Regions from separate parts of the Paenibacillus sp. Leaf72 genome, predicted to be linked through region 2. Evidence: riboswitches for the same ligand, from Rfam matches in the RefSeq annotation. Region 2 holds a riboswitch; the other holds the start of a gene.

Region 1 (7,933 bases), on a different contig from region 2:
TAAAAAATCGGCCCATAAAGCAAATCAATACTCAATTCAATATCTAGCTCCCGTTTCAGTTCCCCCCGCTCTACCCCTCGCATGAGCAGCTGCCTTGCTTCCAATCGGCGAGGACGGACATACTCCTCCCGCAATGCAGCAGCAAGCTTCGCATCAAATTGCCCCTCTCCGATAATTTCCGTAATCACCTCTCCTTCACGGCTCGTTAAAAATCGGGATAAATTAGTCGCATGAAGCAAAATATCTTCATATACAGCGCCCGTATCCGGTATTGGCAGCCTTGCAGTGATGGCATACATAAAACCAGCCATTACAACGGCACCTTTATTAGGCCACCATTTGTAGATCGTCGCTTTGCTCACCTGTGCCTGCTCGGCAATTTTCTCAACGGTAACGCCGCCAAATCCGATTTCAAGCAGCAAGTTGTAGGAGGCCGTTAAAATAGCACGCTCCGCTTCAACGTTGCGAGGTCGCCCTCTTTTTATATTCAATGGTCATAGCTCCTTTTGTGGACTTTCTTTATATTATATAAAATTTTGGGCGCGTTGAAAAAAAACATTTTAAATACTGTACGTTTAGTATATAATATAGCCATAATTAAAAAAAGGATTCGCACCACCCATTTGAGCAGAAAGAAGGCATGATGTTATGAACAACTTACAGTCCAAGGAGAAATCCATTCCGAACTGGCTTATGTTTCTTTTAGCCGCTGCTTGCGGTCTTATTGTAGCTAATCTTTATTATGCCCAGACGTTAATCGGGCCGATCAGTTCCTCCATCGGAATACCCTTAGGAGCAGCAGGACTAATTGTAACGCTAACTCAAGTAGGCTATGTGGTCGGTTTATTATTTATCGTCCCACTCAGTGATTTGATCGAAAACCGCCGATTGGTTACCGCCTCACTAGTTGTCGTCATTATCGCGCTAATCGGAACGATATTCGCCCCTAATACAGCCACCTTCCTCATCTCCGCTTTATTTATAGGAATAGGCTCGGTTGCTGCGCAAATTCTTGTCCCCTATGCCACTTTCCTTGCAGCGGATGAACAGCGCGGTCGTGTTGTAGGCAATGTAATGAGCGGTCTGCTGCTAGGCATTATGTTTGCTCGGCCATTAGCCAGCCTCATAACGGAATATTGGGGATGGCGGGCGGTATTTATTTTATCTGCTATCGTGATCATATTGCTCGCAATTGTTCTATCCCGTGCGCTTCCACAGCGGAAACCAACACCGTCCCTCCAATATGGGGCATTGATCCGTTCTTTAGGCTCGCTTTTGAAAGCAACGCCTATTTTGCGCCGCCGCGCCTTTTATCAAGCTTGTTTATTTGGCTCCTTTAGTTTGTTTTGGACCGTCATTCCACTGCGTTTAACCGAATATTTTCATTTGACGCAGCAAGGCATCGCTTTATTCGCTCTCGCTGGTGTAGCAGGAGCCGTAGCGGCGCCTATTGCCGGCAGATTGGCTGATCGTGGTTTGACTAAATTGCTGAGCGGCATCGCGATTGCCGTTTCTGCCCTTGCTTTTTTGACAGCCTATCTCGTCCGAGGGGATTCTTTCGCCGCTTTGACGTTACTGCTGGTTGCTGCTATCGTTTTGGATATGGGGGTGTCAGGAAATCTTGTGTTGGGCCAGCGCGTTATCTATTCGCTAGGCAGTGAGATGCGCGGACGCCTTAATGGCCTATTCATGGCTATTTTCTTCATCGGCGGAGCCGTGGGGTCTTTTTTGGGAGGATGGGCCTATGCTTATGGGGGATGGGCTTTAGCTTCCCTGATCGGTATCGCTCTGCCGGTACTTGCCTTTCTATATTACTTAACCGAGGCAAAGCAGCCATCAGGGAATGCATAAAACCTTCGTGCTTGGTAAAAAGAAATTTCTTACAGCGGAATTAAAAAATAAGGGGAAGCGCTGCTTGAACCAGTCTTGTATTGGCAAGTCCAGCGCTTCCTTTTTGTGAACCTATAACAACTCACCCTCCGGTGGATGCTATAGCAGTTCCCCTTCATAGGCGGTTACAGCTTTTTCTCATATAAATTTGCGCTCCAGCCCTCTGCATCGTATCTGCCGCATAAGCTCAAGCCTTGGCTAACATAAAAAGCGTTAAGCGACGGATTTTCCGCCATGCAATCAAGGCGCATCCAGGTTTTTCCACGCCCGCGAATATATGCTTCCGACCACGCAAGCACTTGACCGCCAAGACCTTGCCCTTTGAAACTGCGAGATACAGCCAGCCGATGCACATAACCGGCATCCGTATGAAAATGCTCTCCCCAGATCGGCTCGTAGCCCCACTCGACCGAAAAACAGCCCGCAAGCTCGCCCCGCAAGTAAGCGACGAACACTTCTTTTTCCCTAATGAATTTCTCTAAATATTCCATTGTAAAAGAATCCTCGCTCCACTGGCGCAAGCCTTTCGCCTCATATATCCAGCGGGCTGCTTCCTTGTATAAACGAAGCATCGCTTCCAGATCATCAGATGCGGCGCGTTTAATTTCAAGCTCGGCTTTCGATGCAGACACTGCCAAGTGGAGGCTGTTTTGTACTTTCTCTTCATGCCAATCATATTCAATAGTAGCTGCTGTTTGCTCAGCCCGCTCCTGACCGTGCAGCCTTGCCACGACATAAAGTGCAGCATCCATGCCAGCCGTCACTCCTGCGGACATGACGATTTTTCCGTTATCCACATAGCGCACGTTCTCAACAATCGTCACACTGGAAGGCGCAAGCTCACGCAGCAGATCAAGTGCCCGGCGATTCGTTGTAATCTGGAGTCCATCCAGCAAATTCGCTTTGGCCAGCAGCAGCGCACCTGTACATACAGATAAAATAAGTTCAGCATGCTGTGCCGTTTGGCGAATCCAGCTCGTAAGCTTCTCATTATGAATCTCCGTACGCGATCCCATGCCACCAGGAACGATTAATATATCAGGCATAGGACAATCGTCGAAGCTATGCGCTGGTGTAATCGCAATTCCGCTAAGCGTATGCAAAGCTTCCTTCGTCTCTCCAACCGTGTATACGTTAAAATCCCTATCCTTGCCGCTCGAGATGGCGAATATATCAAACGGACCAGCAAAATCAAGTGTATCCACTCTCTCATAAACTAACACCGCTACATTTCTCGTCTGCTTCAATTCGACCTCTCCTTAAAATAGAAAAGTATTTGGTCAGATGACCAAATACTTTGCCCAGGCGAACGGCTGCTATGACATATGCGCTCCCCCGCAGTGCTCTGCGTTTTCGCCAGTTACGCATACCAAATAATTAATGCTAGTATAGCGGAAAGCCGTTATTTGTCAACAACTAATTCCGACTTTTTAAATCGGCATTGCATTACCTTCATGATCAACGAACATAAAGCGGCTGTCCGGCGTGCGGCGCTGCTCCAATAGCCCAATAATGCCGCGAGCGCTGTGGCTCGCATCCAGCGGCGCTTCTCCACCGCCCATATCCGTCCGCATCCAGCCAGGATGAATACTGAGCACCTGAATGCCCCGCTTTTGCAAATATACATGAAGCTGCTGCGTGAACATATTGAGCGCTGTTTTGGATATCGCATAAGGATAATCGCCTGGATAAGCATGCGTGATGCTGCCCGCTTCAGAAGAAATATTAAAAATGGCAGCGTCCTTCTCCGTTAATAAAGGCAGCAAATGCTTCACGACACGCATAGGCCCATATACATTAATATCCATCGTCAGCGCAACTTCCTTAAAATCCAGCTGTTCGATGTGTGTATTTCGAGAATTGAGAATCGCTGCATTATTAATGATTGCTCCAAGGCTCACGTTCTGCTCCTTCAATTGTGAAGCGAGCGCTGCAATGCCTTCCTCATTCGTGACATCCAGCTCCACAATCGACAGCCGCTCACCATACTTCTCAGTAAGTGCCGATAGCTTTTCATTAGTCTCATTAGGTGATCGAACTCCCGCCACAACCGCATGTCCGCGCTCCAGCGCCTCACTCGTCAACTCGTAGCCAAGTCCTCGCCCTGCACCTGTAATTAAAATGTTCATGCTCCCAGCTCCCTCTATTTAATTTCTTTCCCGAAGGAAGCTTCCGCTTCCTTAAGCGACTGCTCCAATCTGCTACGCAGCTGCACCATCCACTCCGACTCATTGTCCCACGTTTCCGCTATCGCCCTCCTTACACGAGCGTAGCTGTACACGCTGTTTAAAGCCTTGGCAGCCAGGCAACATCTCCTCATCGGAATCATAATGTATGAGACCAAAATGCTTATCAGAAACCGACCACGTCTGAAAATAGCTCCTTAGCTGCTGCACTTCAAAAAGCATTGCTGCTTTAACCAGCTCAGTCTCTTGCTTTAATGCAATCGCTTCCAGAACAATGAAGCCATTGTCCTTCAAATAGGCGCTAAATGCAAGCTCCGCTCACATATTTCCCTTATTTTTCTGACGAAAGAAAATATACGGGGATCACGATTTAAGCTTGACACGTTTCGTTTACACTTGTAAACTTTAAATATCGTTTACAAGTGTAAACGAATAAAATCAAGAAGGGTGAATACGATGCACGAGTCCCCACACATTACCGAGGCCGAAAGCGAAGTGATGAAGCTACTCTGGCAAAAGGAGCCTTTGTCCGCCAGTGAGATTATTTTCAAACTAACCCAACAAATGCATTGGTCGGATCAGACGATTAAGACCTTCCTGAATAGGCTTCACAAGAAAAAAGCGATTCGATTCGAAAAGTCCGGCCGGAACTACCTCTACTATCCGCTGGTTTCGCATGATGAATACTTAAAGGCCGAGAATCGTTCATTTCTGAATAGAGTTTATAAAGGAGCAGTAGGGATAATGTGCGCGAAATTTCTCGAAGAAGAGACACTATCGGATAAAGATATTGAGGAACTTCAACAAATTTTGGAGAACAAGAAGAAGCTATGAAGTATCTGGAAACGGTCTTTTCTCTTCTGTTCACTGCGTCAGCCGCATCGACGGTAATTCTATTAATATTACTCTTGATTCGGAAGCTGTTCCAAAAGCACCTTAAACCTAGAGTTATCCATATATTGTGGTTTCTTGTGTTAATTAAGCTGCTGGTTCCCATTGCTCCACAGAGTCAGTTAAGCTTGTTTAATGTGCTGCCGCAAACGTTCCCGCTGGAATGGAATTCAGATCAGAAGAGTAAGCAGCTCACTCCCTTTACTAAGATCGGTTCCAACTTGGAAATTCAATCCAATTATATGGATATAAAAAAGCAGCCTCCCGAGTTCATCACGAACCAAGCAGACGAAACAGGAACTTCAGTCGCCACACGTTCTTCTCAAGACCATATTCCAGAAAGCACAGATGGAATGACCTGGCTATCGATTGGCTCGCTGGTATGGCTTATAGGGCTTCTATGCTTGGGTGGATATTATCTGTTTAGCGCGCTGATTTTCAGAAAAACAGTCGGAAACTCAGTGAAAATTGAGGATGCTGAAGTACTCATGGCTCTTGAGGCATGCAAACAGAAGCTGAACATTAAAAAAAGAGTATACGTCTATGAAACTAGCCATCTTCGCAGCCCTTGTCTTTATGGTTTATGGAAGCCGCGGATTTATTTGCCCGAGGATATCAGCACGATCGCCGATTCAAACCAGCTAACGCATATCCTGATGCATGAACTCATTCACTACAAACGCAAGGACTTATGGTTCAACTCCCTGTGGGCTCTTTCCGTAGGGATGCATTGGTACAACCCTTTGGTGTGGCTTTCCGTAAGAAAGATGAAAGCCGATCAGGAGGTGGCCTGCGACGCTCGTGTTCTTGAAGCGCTGGGCGAGCGTGAAGCTTTGTCCTATGGCAGAACCTTACTTATGCTGTCGCGTTTATTTGCCCATCCCCCCTCTTCTCAGGTCAACCTATCGTATTTTGGGGACAACAAAAATGAAGCAAAACGGAGAATGATAATGATTACCAAGTTTAAAAAAGGTTCGTACAAGCTCTCGGCCGCCGCTATTCTCTTGGTTATTGCCTTGAGCGCCATCTTGCTCACCAATGCGTCGGATTCAGAGAATGGTACCGAGCTCGATATGGTTGCCCAAGCAGCAAACCCTAGTTTGGATCTATATCCTATATACAACGATTCATTCAGATGGTTTCATAGTCTCGATCGGGCACTCGATTTTCCGAAATATAACTTTAAAATACCGGATTATCTTCCTGAAGGTTATCAGTTCGAGAATGTATTATATTATAAAAATTTCACCAGCGCCAACGATGACGATCTTATTGATGTAGCATCCATTACTTTTGTATCTAACTTTGGCAAAAAAAACAAACAAATTATAGAAGTCAAAGCTTCTATGGGAAATGGCAATTTGTTGGAGCACAATCAATTACGGGGGGCGGCTCACTATCCCCAAAGTGCAAACGAGACTCCTCAGTACCGACAGGAAACTATGACGATCGGCGATGTCAAAGGCACTTTATTCACGGATAAGAGACGCGACAAACAAAGGCCAGAAACGGGCACAAGCTTCTACTGGCAGGATGACAATATATGGTACGCAATCGATTATTATAGCGAGTATTTTTCGCAAGAAGAGCTCGCAAAAATGGTGAAATCCTTTGTTTTACCGCAGAAAGTTCAGCATGTCCGCTACGACGGAGCTGGAAATTCGTTTCCCCTTTATGATGGAAAGGATTTGCTTGCGGCGGAAAACATTCTTGACTTTACGGTGAAAATTCCTTTGGAATTGCCGGGGCTTAAGCTGAGCGGTTCAATATTACTTAGGGCCGGCGATCAGAATACTGAGTATGCGTTTAAACAAGCGACCGACGCTCTATGGACGACCTATCGAGCATCGTACGATTCCTCAACCTATAATATAGAGGATACTTTCTCGCTTTATCAGAGCAAGGAGCCGCTTTTCGACACATCTAAGCTCACGCTCACTCGGAAACTGGAGATTAATGGCGTCGAAATTTCGGCTTATAATGACCAGAACCAAATCTACGTATCACCCACCATGCCTTATTACTTGTGGAAGCAGGACAATATTTATTATACTGCCGTTTTCTCTGGTATGGACAAGTACCAAGAAGACAACCTGAAAGCTATGATTTCGGCTCCCAAGAAATAGACCCGAGGGCGAGAGGAGATGCTTCTGGATATCTGCTTTATTTTCAGGAAAGAATCGCTTCTCCTTCTAGCTTTACCGGCCTGTCTGGGCGGGGCTCCAACTGCTTGCGCCTTGCCGTAAAACCGGCCAACGCAATAAAGCATAAGCTGAACATAAGCAAATACAGCTTATTGACACCCCAATGTGAAATGACCACGCCGCCCAAGGCACTGCCGATAATTCCTCCAATGCCGGAAGTGAGCGCCACAAACAAGGTCTGATACGTCGCTTTCGCGTAGCTGTTAATCACCTCAACCGAGGCGCTTGCCATGAACGCAAAGGCTATGCCATCAAACAGCTACACAGCAAGCACCAACCCCACTTGAGTGGAGAAAGCCATAACGAGACATTTCACGCTATAGCATAAGGCTGCCAGCATCATCATCGGAATTAAGCCAAAGCGTCTATGCAGCTTAACCGCAAACCAGAACATCGGCACTTCAATAATGGCGGCAATGCTGTAAGCTGTTCCTATCCAGCCTTTATTAAAGCCTGCTTCCTTGAAGTAAATCGGGAGAAAGTTAAAATTAATTGCAATCGAAGAGGCGATGAGAAAGCTAAACAGCACGAAGGTTAAAAAGCTTTGATGCCGTAAGATTTGCGCAGTATGTCTTCAACGACACTTTAGCTCTCGTCACAGCCTTATTAAATCGCAAATGAACTCGCCATAAAACAGGAAAAGAGCCGGCCCCGGAGGCCAGCTCTTATATCCCGCGCAATATTAGATTCGTTCATACAAATGAATTAGGACGTGTAGTTTTTGCCTAAACCCAGCTCTGTCAACAGCTGGCGATAAGCGAT
Region 2 (7,933 bases):
AGTGCTTTCCCAAGTGAGCTGCCAGATCTGGCATGCTGCGTGAAGAGGCAGGATTTTCGAGCATCTGTGCTTGGAGACCCTGCCTTTTATGCGGCTATGCGTTTTATTGGCGGGCATTTAGGGAAGTAAAGAAAGGGACGTTGGATACATGGGCGACAATAGCAAGGAGTGGAAGGTTTTGCTGCCTTGTACCATTAGAGAAGCCTGCTTGCAGGCTTCTTCGTTTTTGGCGGGGCAGGGCGTCGAGGAACCGCGCAATAATGCGGAGCTGCTGCTGCAGCATCTGCTGGGAATTGGGCGCATGGAGCTGCTGCGCGACGGGGGCGATCCTTTTCCGAGCGAGCTGGCTCCGGCATGGGACGAGCTCACTCGGCGAAAAGGGAATGGTGAGCCGGTGCAATATATCATCGGCGAGCAGTGGTTCTACAGCAGGCCGTTTGCGGTTACGCCGGCCGTGCTGATTCCGCGGCCCGAGACGGAGCTGCTCGTCGAGGCAGTGCTTGAGGCGGCGGATCGCCTGTGGCCGGAATCGGCACAGGCGGAAGCAGAGGGTGCGCCAGCGGAAGGCGCGGCCGAGGCGGGGTTTGCCGCTGCGAGCAATAGCGCCAGCGAGCAGGCGGAGCAGGAGGGAGGGTCAGCGATAGCGGCTGACCGGGCTAAGGGCTTGGCTGCGCGGCCGACGGTGCTTGACGTCGGTACGGGCAGCGGCGCCATCGGCGTGACGCTGGCTGTGCTGCGTCCGCTCTGGCGCGTATGCGCGTCCGATCTTTCGCCGGACGCGCTGGCTGTCGCCCGCACGAATGCGGCCTGCCATGGAGCGGCGGGCCGCATGGCGTTCGTGCAGGGCGACCTGCTGGCGCCGTTCATCGGAACGGGCGGCGCCGCCGCAGCCCAGGCACCCGGCGCGGTAGACCTCCGCGTCGATGTGCTGGTATCTAATCCGCCGTATATACCGGCGGATGACCTCCCGGGCTTGCAGCGCGAGGTGCGGGATTACGAGCCGCATCTCGCGCTGGATGGCGGAGCGGACGGGCTGGACCCGTACCGCCGCATGGTAGAGCAGCTGCCGCTGCTGAGGCAAATGCCGCGCATCGTCGCTTTCGAGCTGGGCATGGGCCAAGCGGAAGCGGTGGCGGAGCTATTAAGGAAAGCGGATATGTGGGACGAGGTACGGACGATTACAGATTATGGCGGCATTGACCGCCATGTTATTGCGGTGCGTACCAACGGCTAGGCAGGATGAATAATCTCCCTTGTGAAGCACACCTGCGGCATGCTGCTTCTGCATGCCGCGAGTGTGCATCAGCATACTGCAAGTGCTCTGCATGCCGCGAGTGTGCATCAGTATACTGCAAGTTCGCTCCTGCAGGAGCGAACAGCTCCGAAAATTGCTAGAAGGCTATAACAATAGAATAGCCCAAGGGGCTGTTTATTTTTGAAATATAAGAAAGTATATGTTTCCTCACTGAGCTTCAATTTCTCGGACTGAGTAGCACCGCCAAAGGGCGGCGACAGCCGTTTACGCTTGTCTATTAAAATTTAATAGGTTTGAGGTTTATAGAACGGGAATCGCGGACATACTTACGGATAGATACGTTCCGGAACGCAAGCAGAGGTACCGACGGGTGCCATCGAGAGGAGCTTGTGTATGTCCCGCAATTATTCCCGTATTTCTTATCGTAGATCCGTCGTTCTTATTATGGTGGTGCTTGCTGTACTTGTAATGAGCTGGGAGCTGCAAAAAGTAGATGCCGCTGTAGCTGGCAGTCATATTCCGGAGGAGTCGATCAGGCTCCGTATACTGGCTAATTCCGACGCTCCTGCCGATCAGGCAGTTAAACGTGTCGTTCGTGATGCTGTGGTCGAGGCAATGAACAGCTGGGTAACTGGACCGCAGACGATAGAAGAAGCTCGTGCCACGATGCGCGAGCATATGGGCGAGATGGAGCTTCTGGTTGGCAAAGTATTGAGCAGCCGGGGTTTTGATTATGCGTTTCACATTGAGCTTGGCCAAGTTCCTTTCCCTACTAAAATGTACGGAAGTGAAGTATATCCTGCTGGCAACTACGAAGCGCTGCTCATTACGCTAGGTGAAGGCAAGGGGCAGAACTGGTGGTGCGTGCTGTTCCCGCCATTGTGCTTCATCGATGCAGCTTCCGGCGAAGCGGTAGCCGCCGATGGCGAGGTGGAGGCAGCAAATGCAGCAAGCAAGGCAGAATCGAAAGAAGCGAAAGCTTCTGTAGAAAAGGCATCTGCACAAAAAGAAAATGCTGGCGATGTTGTCCATGCCAAACAGGATTCTGCTCCTAGCAAAGCGGAAGGCGAAGCGCCGGAAGCAAAGTTTTTCCTTTGGGAAATGCTGCAAAAGCTGATTGCTTGGATGCAAAGCCTGTTTGCTTAGGGCGTGTATACAAGCCAGCTCGATACTCTTCATTTCAGAGCTTTAATCCCTGTACAAAGTTAGACTTGGCGGACACAGCAGCCGCTATTTTAATAGAATTACGGGTTAAGGCATAGGTTGCGGACTCAGGAGCAGCTAATGCGATGCCACTAGCCATTTTGACGACAAAATGAGGACGATAGCGGATTTCCTGTCCGCTTATGGCTTGAAATGGATTGAAAAGCCAAAATAGCGGAATCTCAGTCCTCAAAAAAGAAATGAGCGCCCCGCCCCGAGCTCTCAAGCACCCGAGCACCCGAGCTCTCAAGCACCCGAGCTCCCGAGCTCCCGAGCTCCCGAACTCCCGAACTCCCGAACTCTCAAGCTCCCAAGCTCCCAAGCTATGAGGTCTTAGCAACAAGGGTCTTAGCAACAAGAGTCACAGCTACAGGGGGTCTCAGTAGCAATCGCATGCTTCGGTTCTCAGGCCTCGAATCGCCAGTTGAGCTTGGCCACGATTAAGCTCTGAGCAAGGAGTGGCAGGGCTACTCCGGTTTACATAAACACCCTAGCATACAGCAGCTTATAGCCAGGTTTAAGCCAGTGAGCATCCGCGGGCTGCGGTTATGCTGCTGGCTCCGTTTTTATCCAAGCGTATGGTATACTTACGGGAGTATACAGACTAGAAGGATGACTATAACAGAGCAAGGATTGAAGGATAGAGATGACTACGACGAAGGTATGGCGCATGACGGATGAATATGCGGAGGCGTCTATCGCGGAAGCAGCAGAACTGCTTCGCGGTGGAGAGCTTGTAGCTTTCCCGACGGAGACGGTATACGGGCTTGGTGCCGATGCTCGCAGCTCGGAGGCGGTGGCGCAGATTTTTCAGGCCAAAGGCCGCCCCTCCGATAATCCGCTTATTGTTCACATCGCAACGATTTCGCAGCTTGATGAGCTGGTGCTGCCTTACTCGGCACTTGCGAAGCAATTGATGGAGCAGCTGTGGCCAGGACCGCTTACGCTTGTGCTTCCCGTTCAGCCGGGAGCGGTGTCGCCGCTTGTAACGGCTGGCTTATCCACTGTTGGCGTTCGGATGCCTTCCCATCCGGTGGCGCTGCGCCTCCTTGCAGCTGCGGGCTGTCCGGTTGCCGCGCCAAGCGCTAATCGTTCGGGCAGGCCAAGCCCTACGCTCGCCGAGCATGTGGCTGAAGACCTCAGCGGCCGGATCAGCGGCATTGTCGACGGCGGCGCTACAGGCATCGGCCTTGAATCGACCGTCATTGAACTGACGGGCGAACAGGCGCTTCGCATTTTGCGCCCAGGCGGCGTAACGGTGGAGCAGCTGTGCAAAGCGGCGCCGCAAGCGGAAATTGACGCACCTGCGGAAGCTGAGTCGGCCGTGGAGGAGCTATCTGCGCCACGTTCGCCAGGCATGAAATATACGCATTATGCACCGAAGGGCGAGCTAAGCGTCGTACAAGGAAGCTCAGCCGCCAAGCGTGTTGCTTATATGCAGGAGCAGGTGTCGCAAGCCGTGAACGCCGGACTGAAAGCAGGCGTTCTTGTATTCGATGAGCAGGCCGCTGTTATGGAGGACGGCTCCGCTCTCGTGCTGACCTACGGGAGCGGGCAGCAGCTGGAGCAGGCTGCGCACCGCCTGTATGCAGCATTGCGGCAGTTTGATGCTGCTGGCGTTCAGCGAATTTGGGCAGAAGGCTGCGAGCCAGATGGTATCGGAGCCGCACTTATGAATCGGCTGCTCAAGGCAGCCGGTCATCGCACCCATCAGGTATAAGACAAGACCAGCTTAAGCCGGCGAACTATTTTTTCACTAGTAAAATTAAGCTCGTGCCGGTTATACCGGTCGTGCCTGTCATGCGATTTTTTGACTCAAGTTTTGCGGTTTGCCTGGCGCTTTACAAGGGTAAGAATATCTCCAAGACCGATTAAACAAGCTATAGTATGTTTGTCCCCATTGCCGCATATGTTGGGTTAAGAGTGTTTGCGGACGTGGGGGGAGATCATTTTGTGGAGTAGCCATATGCTTGGAGGGCAATTTATTACACTGCTGCTTATGGCGGTTGCACTTGGCATGGATGCTTTTTCGCTAGGAATTGGAATTGGGCTGCGCGGTATTCGCTGGCTCCATATAATAAGATTAAGTGTTATTATCGGTATTTTTCATATTATTATGCCGCTCGGGGGCATGTACGCTGGGAGCTTCGTCAGCGGCTTGCTTGGTCATGTAGCGACTGCGTCTGCTGGCGTACTGCTGGTGCTGCTCGGCGGGCATATGATTTATAGCTCCTTGCGGGGAGAAGATGTGCAAGCCTTTGATTACCGCACCATTTGGGGAACGCTGCTGTTCGCGCTGGGCGTCAGCGCTGATTCTTTTTCCGTTGGCGTTACGCTCGGCATGTTCGCAGCTGATTTGATGCTGACGGTGCTGCTGTTCGGTTTTTTTGGCAGCTTAATGTCGATTATGGGATTGCTGCTTGGAAGAAGAGTCAGCCATAGGCTAGGCGGCTATGGCGAAGCATGCGGCGGCGCGGTGCTGCTGGTGTTCGGTATAATGTTTATTTTCTGAAAATATAAGAATTTATAAGTTTACATGTATAAATAGGCTTATATTTCATCGCGAAACGGAAGCTTTGCCATCAAAGGATGGCATCAGCCGTTTACGCTTGATACACATAGAAAGGGGCATGCGGCGTGAAGCACATTTTGTTCATTTGTACGGGAAATACTTGTCGTTCTCCGATGGCGGAGGCGATGTTGAAAAATATGGCGGGCCAGCAGGGTGTAGCAGTAGAAGTGCGTTCGGCAGGCATCTCGACCATTGACGGTTTGGCCGTTTCCGGCCATGCGACAGAGGTGCTGCGCGGTTATGGCATTGAACATCAGAGCTCTTCGTGCGCGCTGACAGCAGAAGCGGTAAAATGGGCTGACCTCGTACTGACGATGACCGCCAGCCACAAAAGAGGACTGCTCCAATGGTTCCCAGAAGCCGTTGATAAAGCGCACACGCTCAAAGAGTATGTCAATCAAGATACGGGCGTACTGGCAGACATTAAGGAACTGGAGCGGCTGTATACGGAGCTGCACATGAAGCAGACGCTGGGACAGCAGCTGACGGATGGCGAACGCAATCGTCTGCTGGAGTTGGAGCGCCGTATACCAAGCTTTGATATTATAGACCCGTTTGGCGGAACACTCGGTAATTACAAAAGCTGCGCCGAGGAAATTCGTAGCTGCTTGCAGCAGCTGCTCTTGCGGTTAAAGCAGGAATAAGCGAATGGTTGTGGCAGCGCAAATGTAAAAGCGCGAATTTAGGCGCGGAACCGATTGATTTTTCACAAAAATTCGGCTATGATGAGTACAGATATACGGTTTCCGATGTGACTGGCGACGGAAGTGGGTAACCACGGTGGAGCATCGGAACATACGGCCGGTCGCCTGGGCAAAGAGCAGCATGCTGAAGAGCATGTCATGCTCTTTTTTCGTCTTTTAGGACAAATTTAGGTATAATAAAAGCGCCGAATTGCGGAAGCGGAGTTCATGTGCCGAGCGCCGCAAGTATCATTGCAAGTGCAGCATCGTCATACTGTGGAGGAGGTTTATACGTGAAAATTGCCATTGGCGCCGATCATGCCGGCTATCGGCTGAAGGACGAAATTGTACCATTTCTGCTATCGCTTGGTCACGAAATTGAAGATTTCGGTTGCGACTGCAATCAATCGGTCGATTACCCGGATTATGCACTGCCTGTAGCAGAAAAGGTGGCAAACGGGGAAGTGGATCGCGGTATTCTCATTTGTGGAACAGGCATTGGCATGTCGATTGCCGCTAATAAGGTTAAAGGCATCCGCTGCGCGCTGGTGCACGATTTATTTTCCGCCAAAGCGACGCGCGAGCATAATGATACGAATGTGATTGCACTGGGCGAGCGGGTCATTGGACCGGGGGTTGCACAGGAAATTCTTCGTATTTGGCTGGACACGCCATTCTCCGGCGGCGAGCGTCATGCGGGACGCATTCATAAAGTAGGCCAAATCGAGCAAAAATATAACGCTTAAGCTAAATCAACAAGTAAGAAGGCTTTGTTCCATGCTTGCATGGATACGGTTAGTTAGACAAGGAGGCCGCCTGCTATGGAAGCAAACGAGGAAACGATAGCGATAACAAGCGCAGTAGAGACGGTCGTTCGCGAGCTTGCGGCAGCGGGCAGCCTGCGGGCTGGACAGCTTCTCGTCATCGGCACGAGTACGAGCGAGGTGCTGGGCCATCGCATCGGGACGTCAGGCACGCTGGAAGCTGCTGCGGAAATTTTCGCTGGAGTGGAGGCTGTGCGCCGCGATATTGGTTTTTATCCGGTGTATCAATGCTGCGAGCATTTGAACCGCGCGCTCGTTATCGAGCGTGCAGCGGCTGAACGTTACGGACTAGAGCAGGTTGCGGCGATTCCCGTTCCGAAGGCGGGCGGCTCTATGGCGGCTTATGCGTATCGGCATATCAGCGATGCCTGTCTCGTTGAGACGGTAGCCGCGCATGCTGGAATAGATATCGGCGATACTTTCATCGGTATGCATTTGCGCAGAGTGGCGGTTCCGGTGCGGCCTTCGATTCGCAGCATTGGCGAGGCGCATGTCACGATGGCGGTTACGCGGCCAAAGCTTATTGGCGGTGTACGAGCGGTGTATGAGCTGGACGGTGTGGCAGACAGCCGTGATGCTGTTGTCTTGTCTCCGGAGCAATCAGCTGGGACATGCGATTAATCGCAAGCATTCTATAAAGATTTTATTATTGGCGGATGGAGCATGTAACCCGTAGAACAAATATCTGACGAGTCTATCATGCTTAATCCTTATCTATATAACAAGCACACACAACTAAGGAGGCATTTATAATGGAAAATCTACGTAAACAAGATCCGGAAGTTTTGAAAGCAATGGGACTGGAATTGCAGCGTCAACGCGATAACATCGAGCTAATCGCATCGGAAAATATCGTAAGCGAAGCTGTGCTTGAAGCATTGGGTTCTGCTTTGACGAACAAATATGCAGAAGGCTACCCAGGCAAACGTTTCTACGGCGGCTGTGAGCATGTCGACATCGTGGAAGATATCGCACGCGATCGTGCAAAAGAACTGTTTGGCGCAGACCATGCCAACGTACAACCGCATTCCGGCGCACAAGCGAACATGGCTGTTTATTTGGCGGCGCTTAAGCCTGGCGACACGGTACTGGGCATGAATTTGGCTCATGGCGGCCACTTGACGCACGGCAGCCCGGTTAATGCATCCGGCTTGCTTTACAACTTCGTAGCCTACGGTGTAAATGAAGATTCCTTCACGATTGATTATGAAGAAGTTCGCAAAGCGGCCTTCAAGCACCGCCCTCGCATGATCGTAGCTGGTGCATCTGCGTACCCGCGCATTATTGATTTCGAAAAAATGGCTAAAATCGCCAACGATGTAGGCGCACTATTTTTCGTAGATATGGCTCATATTGCAGGTCTTGTAGCTGCTGGTCTTCACCCGAGCCCAGTGCC

The links. A riboswitch is a leader RNA that binds a small molecule or an ion and turns the genes downstream of it on or off. The one in region 2 is predicted to bind ZMP and ZTP.
Region 1: linked by a shared signal. The riboswitch ahead of ASF12_RS35065 (GNAT family N-acetyltransferase) and the one ahead of rpiB (ribose 5-phosphate isomerase B) in region 2 are both predicted to bind ZMP and ZTP.

Annotation. Positions count from the first base shown of each region.
Region 1 covers NZ_LMLV01000009.1:58,307-66,239, reverse strand. Annotated here, with positions in the region: gene ASF12_RS13960 (TetR/AcrR family transcriptional regulator) at 1-491, opposite strand, end outside; gene ASF12_RS13955 (MFS transporter) at 649-1,851, shown strand; gene ASF12_RS35065 (GNAT family N-acetyltransferase) at 2,016-3,137, opposite strand; ZMP/ZTP riboswitch at 3,183-3,264, opposite strand; gene ASF12_RS13945 (SDR family oxidoreductase) at 3,321-4,019, opposite strand; gene ASF12_RS34510 (hypothetical protein) at 4,034-4,171, opposite strand; gene ASF12_RS13935 (BlaI/MecI/CopY family transcriptional regulator) at 4,533-4,910, shown strand; gene ASF12_RS33705 (M56 family metallopeptidase) at 4,907-7,093, shown strand; gene ASF12_RS13925 (hypothetical protein) at 7,137-7,382, opposite strand; gene ASF12_RS13920 (MFS transporter) at 7,431-7,730, opposite strand; gene ASF12_RS13915 (aromatic ring-hydroxylating oxygenase subunit alpha) at 7,877-7,933, opposite strand, start outside.
Region 2 covers NZ_LMLV01000012.1:441,257-449,189, forward strand. Annotated here, with positions in the region: gene ASF12_RS16660 (N5-glutamine methyltransferase family protein) at 149-1,234, shown strand; gene spoIIR (stage II sporulation protein R) at 1,649-2,401, shown strand; gene ASF12_RS16675 (L-threonylcarbamoyladenylate synthase) at 3,105-4,178, shown strand; gene ASF12_RS16680 (manganese efflux pump MntP) at 4,425-4,970, shown strand; gene ASF12_RS16685 (low molecular weight protein arginine phosphatase) at 5,096-5,674, shown strand; ZMP/ZTP riboswitch at 5,772-5,852, shown strand; gene rpiB (ribose 5-phosphate isomerase B) at 6,007-6,459, shown strand; gene ASF12_RS16695 (TIGR01440 family protein) at 6,535-7,158, shown strand; gene glyA (serine hydroxymethyltransferase) at 7,290-7,933, shown strand, end outside.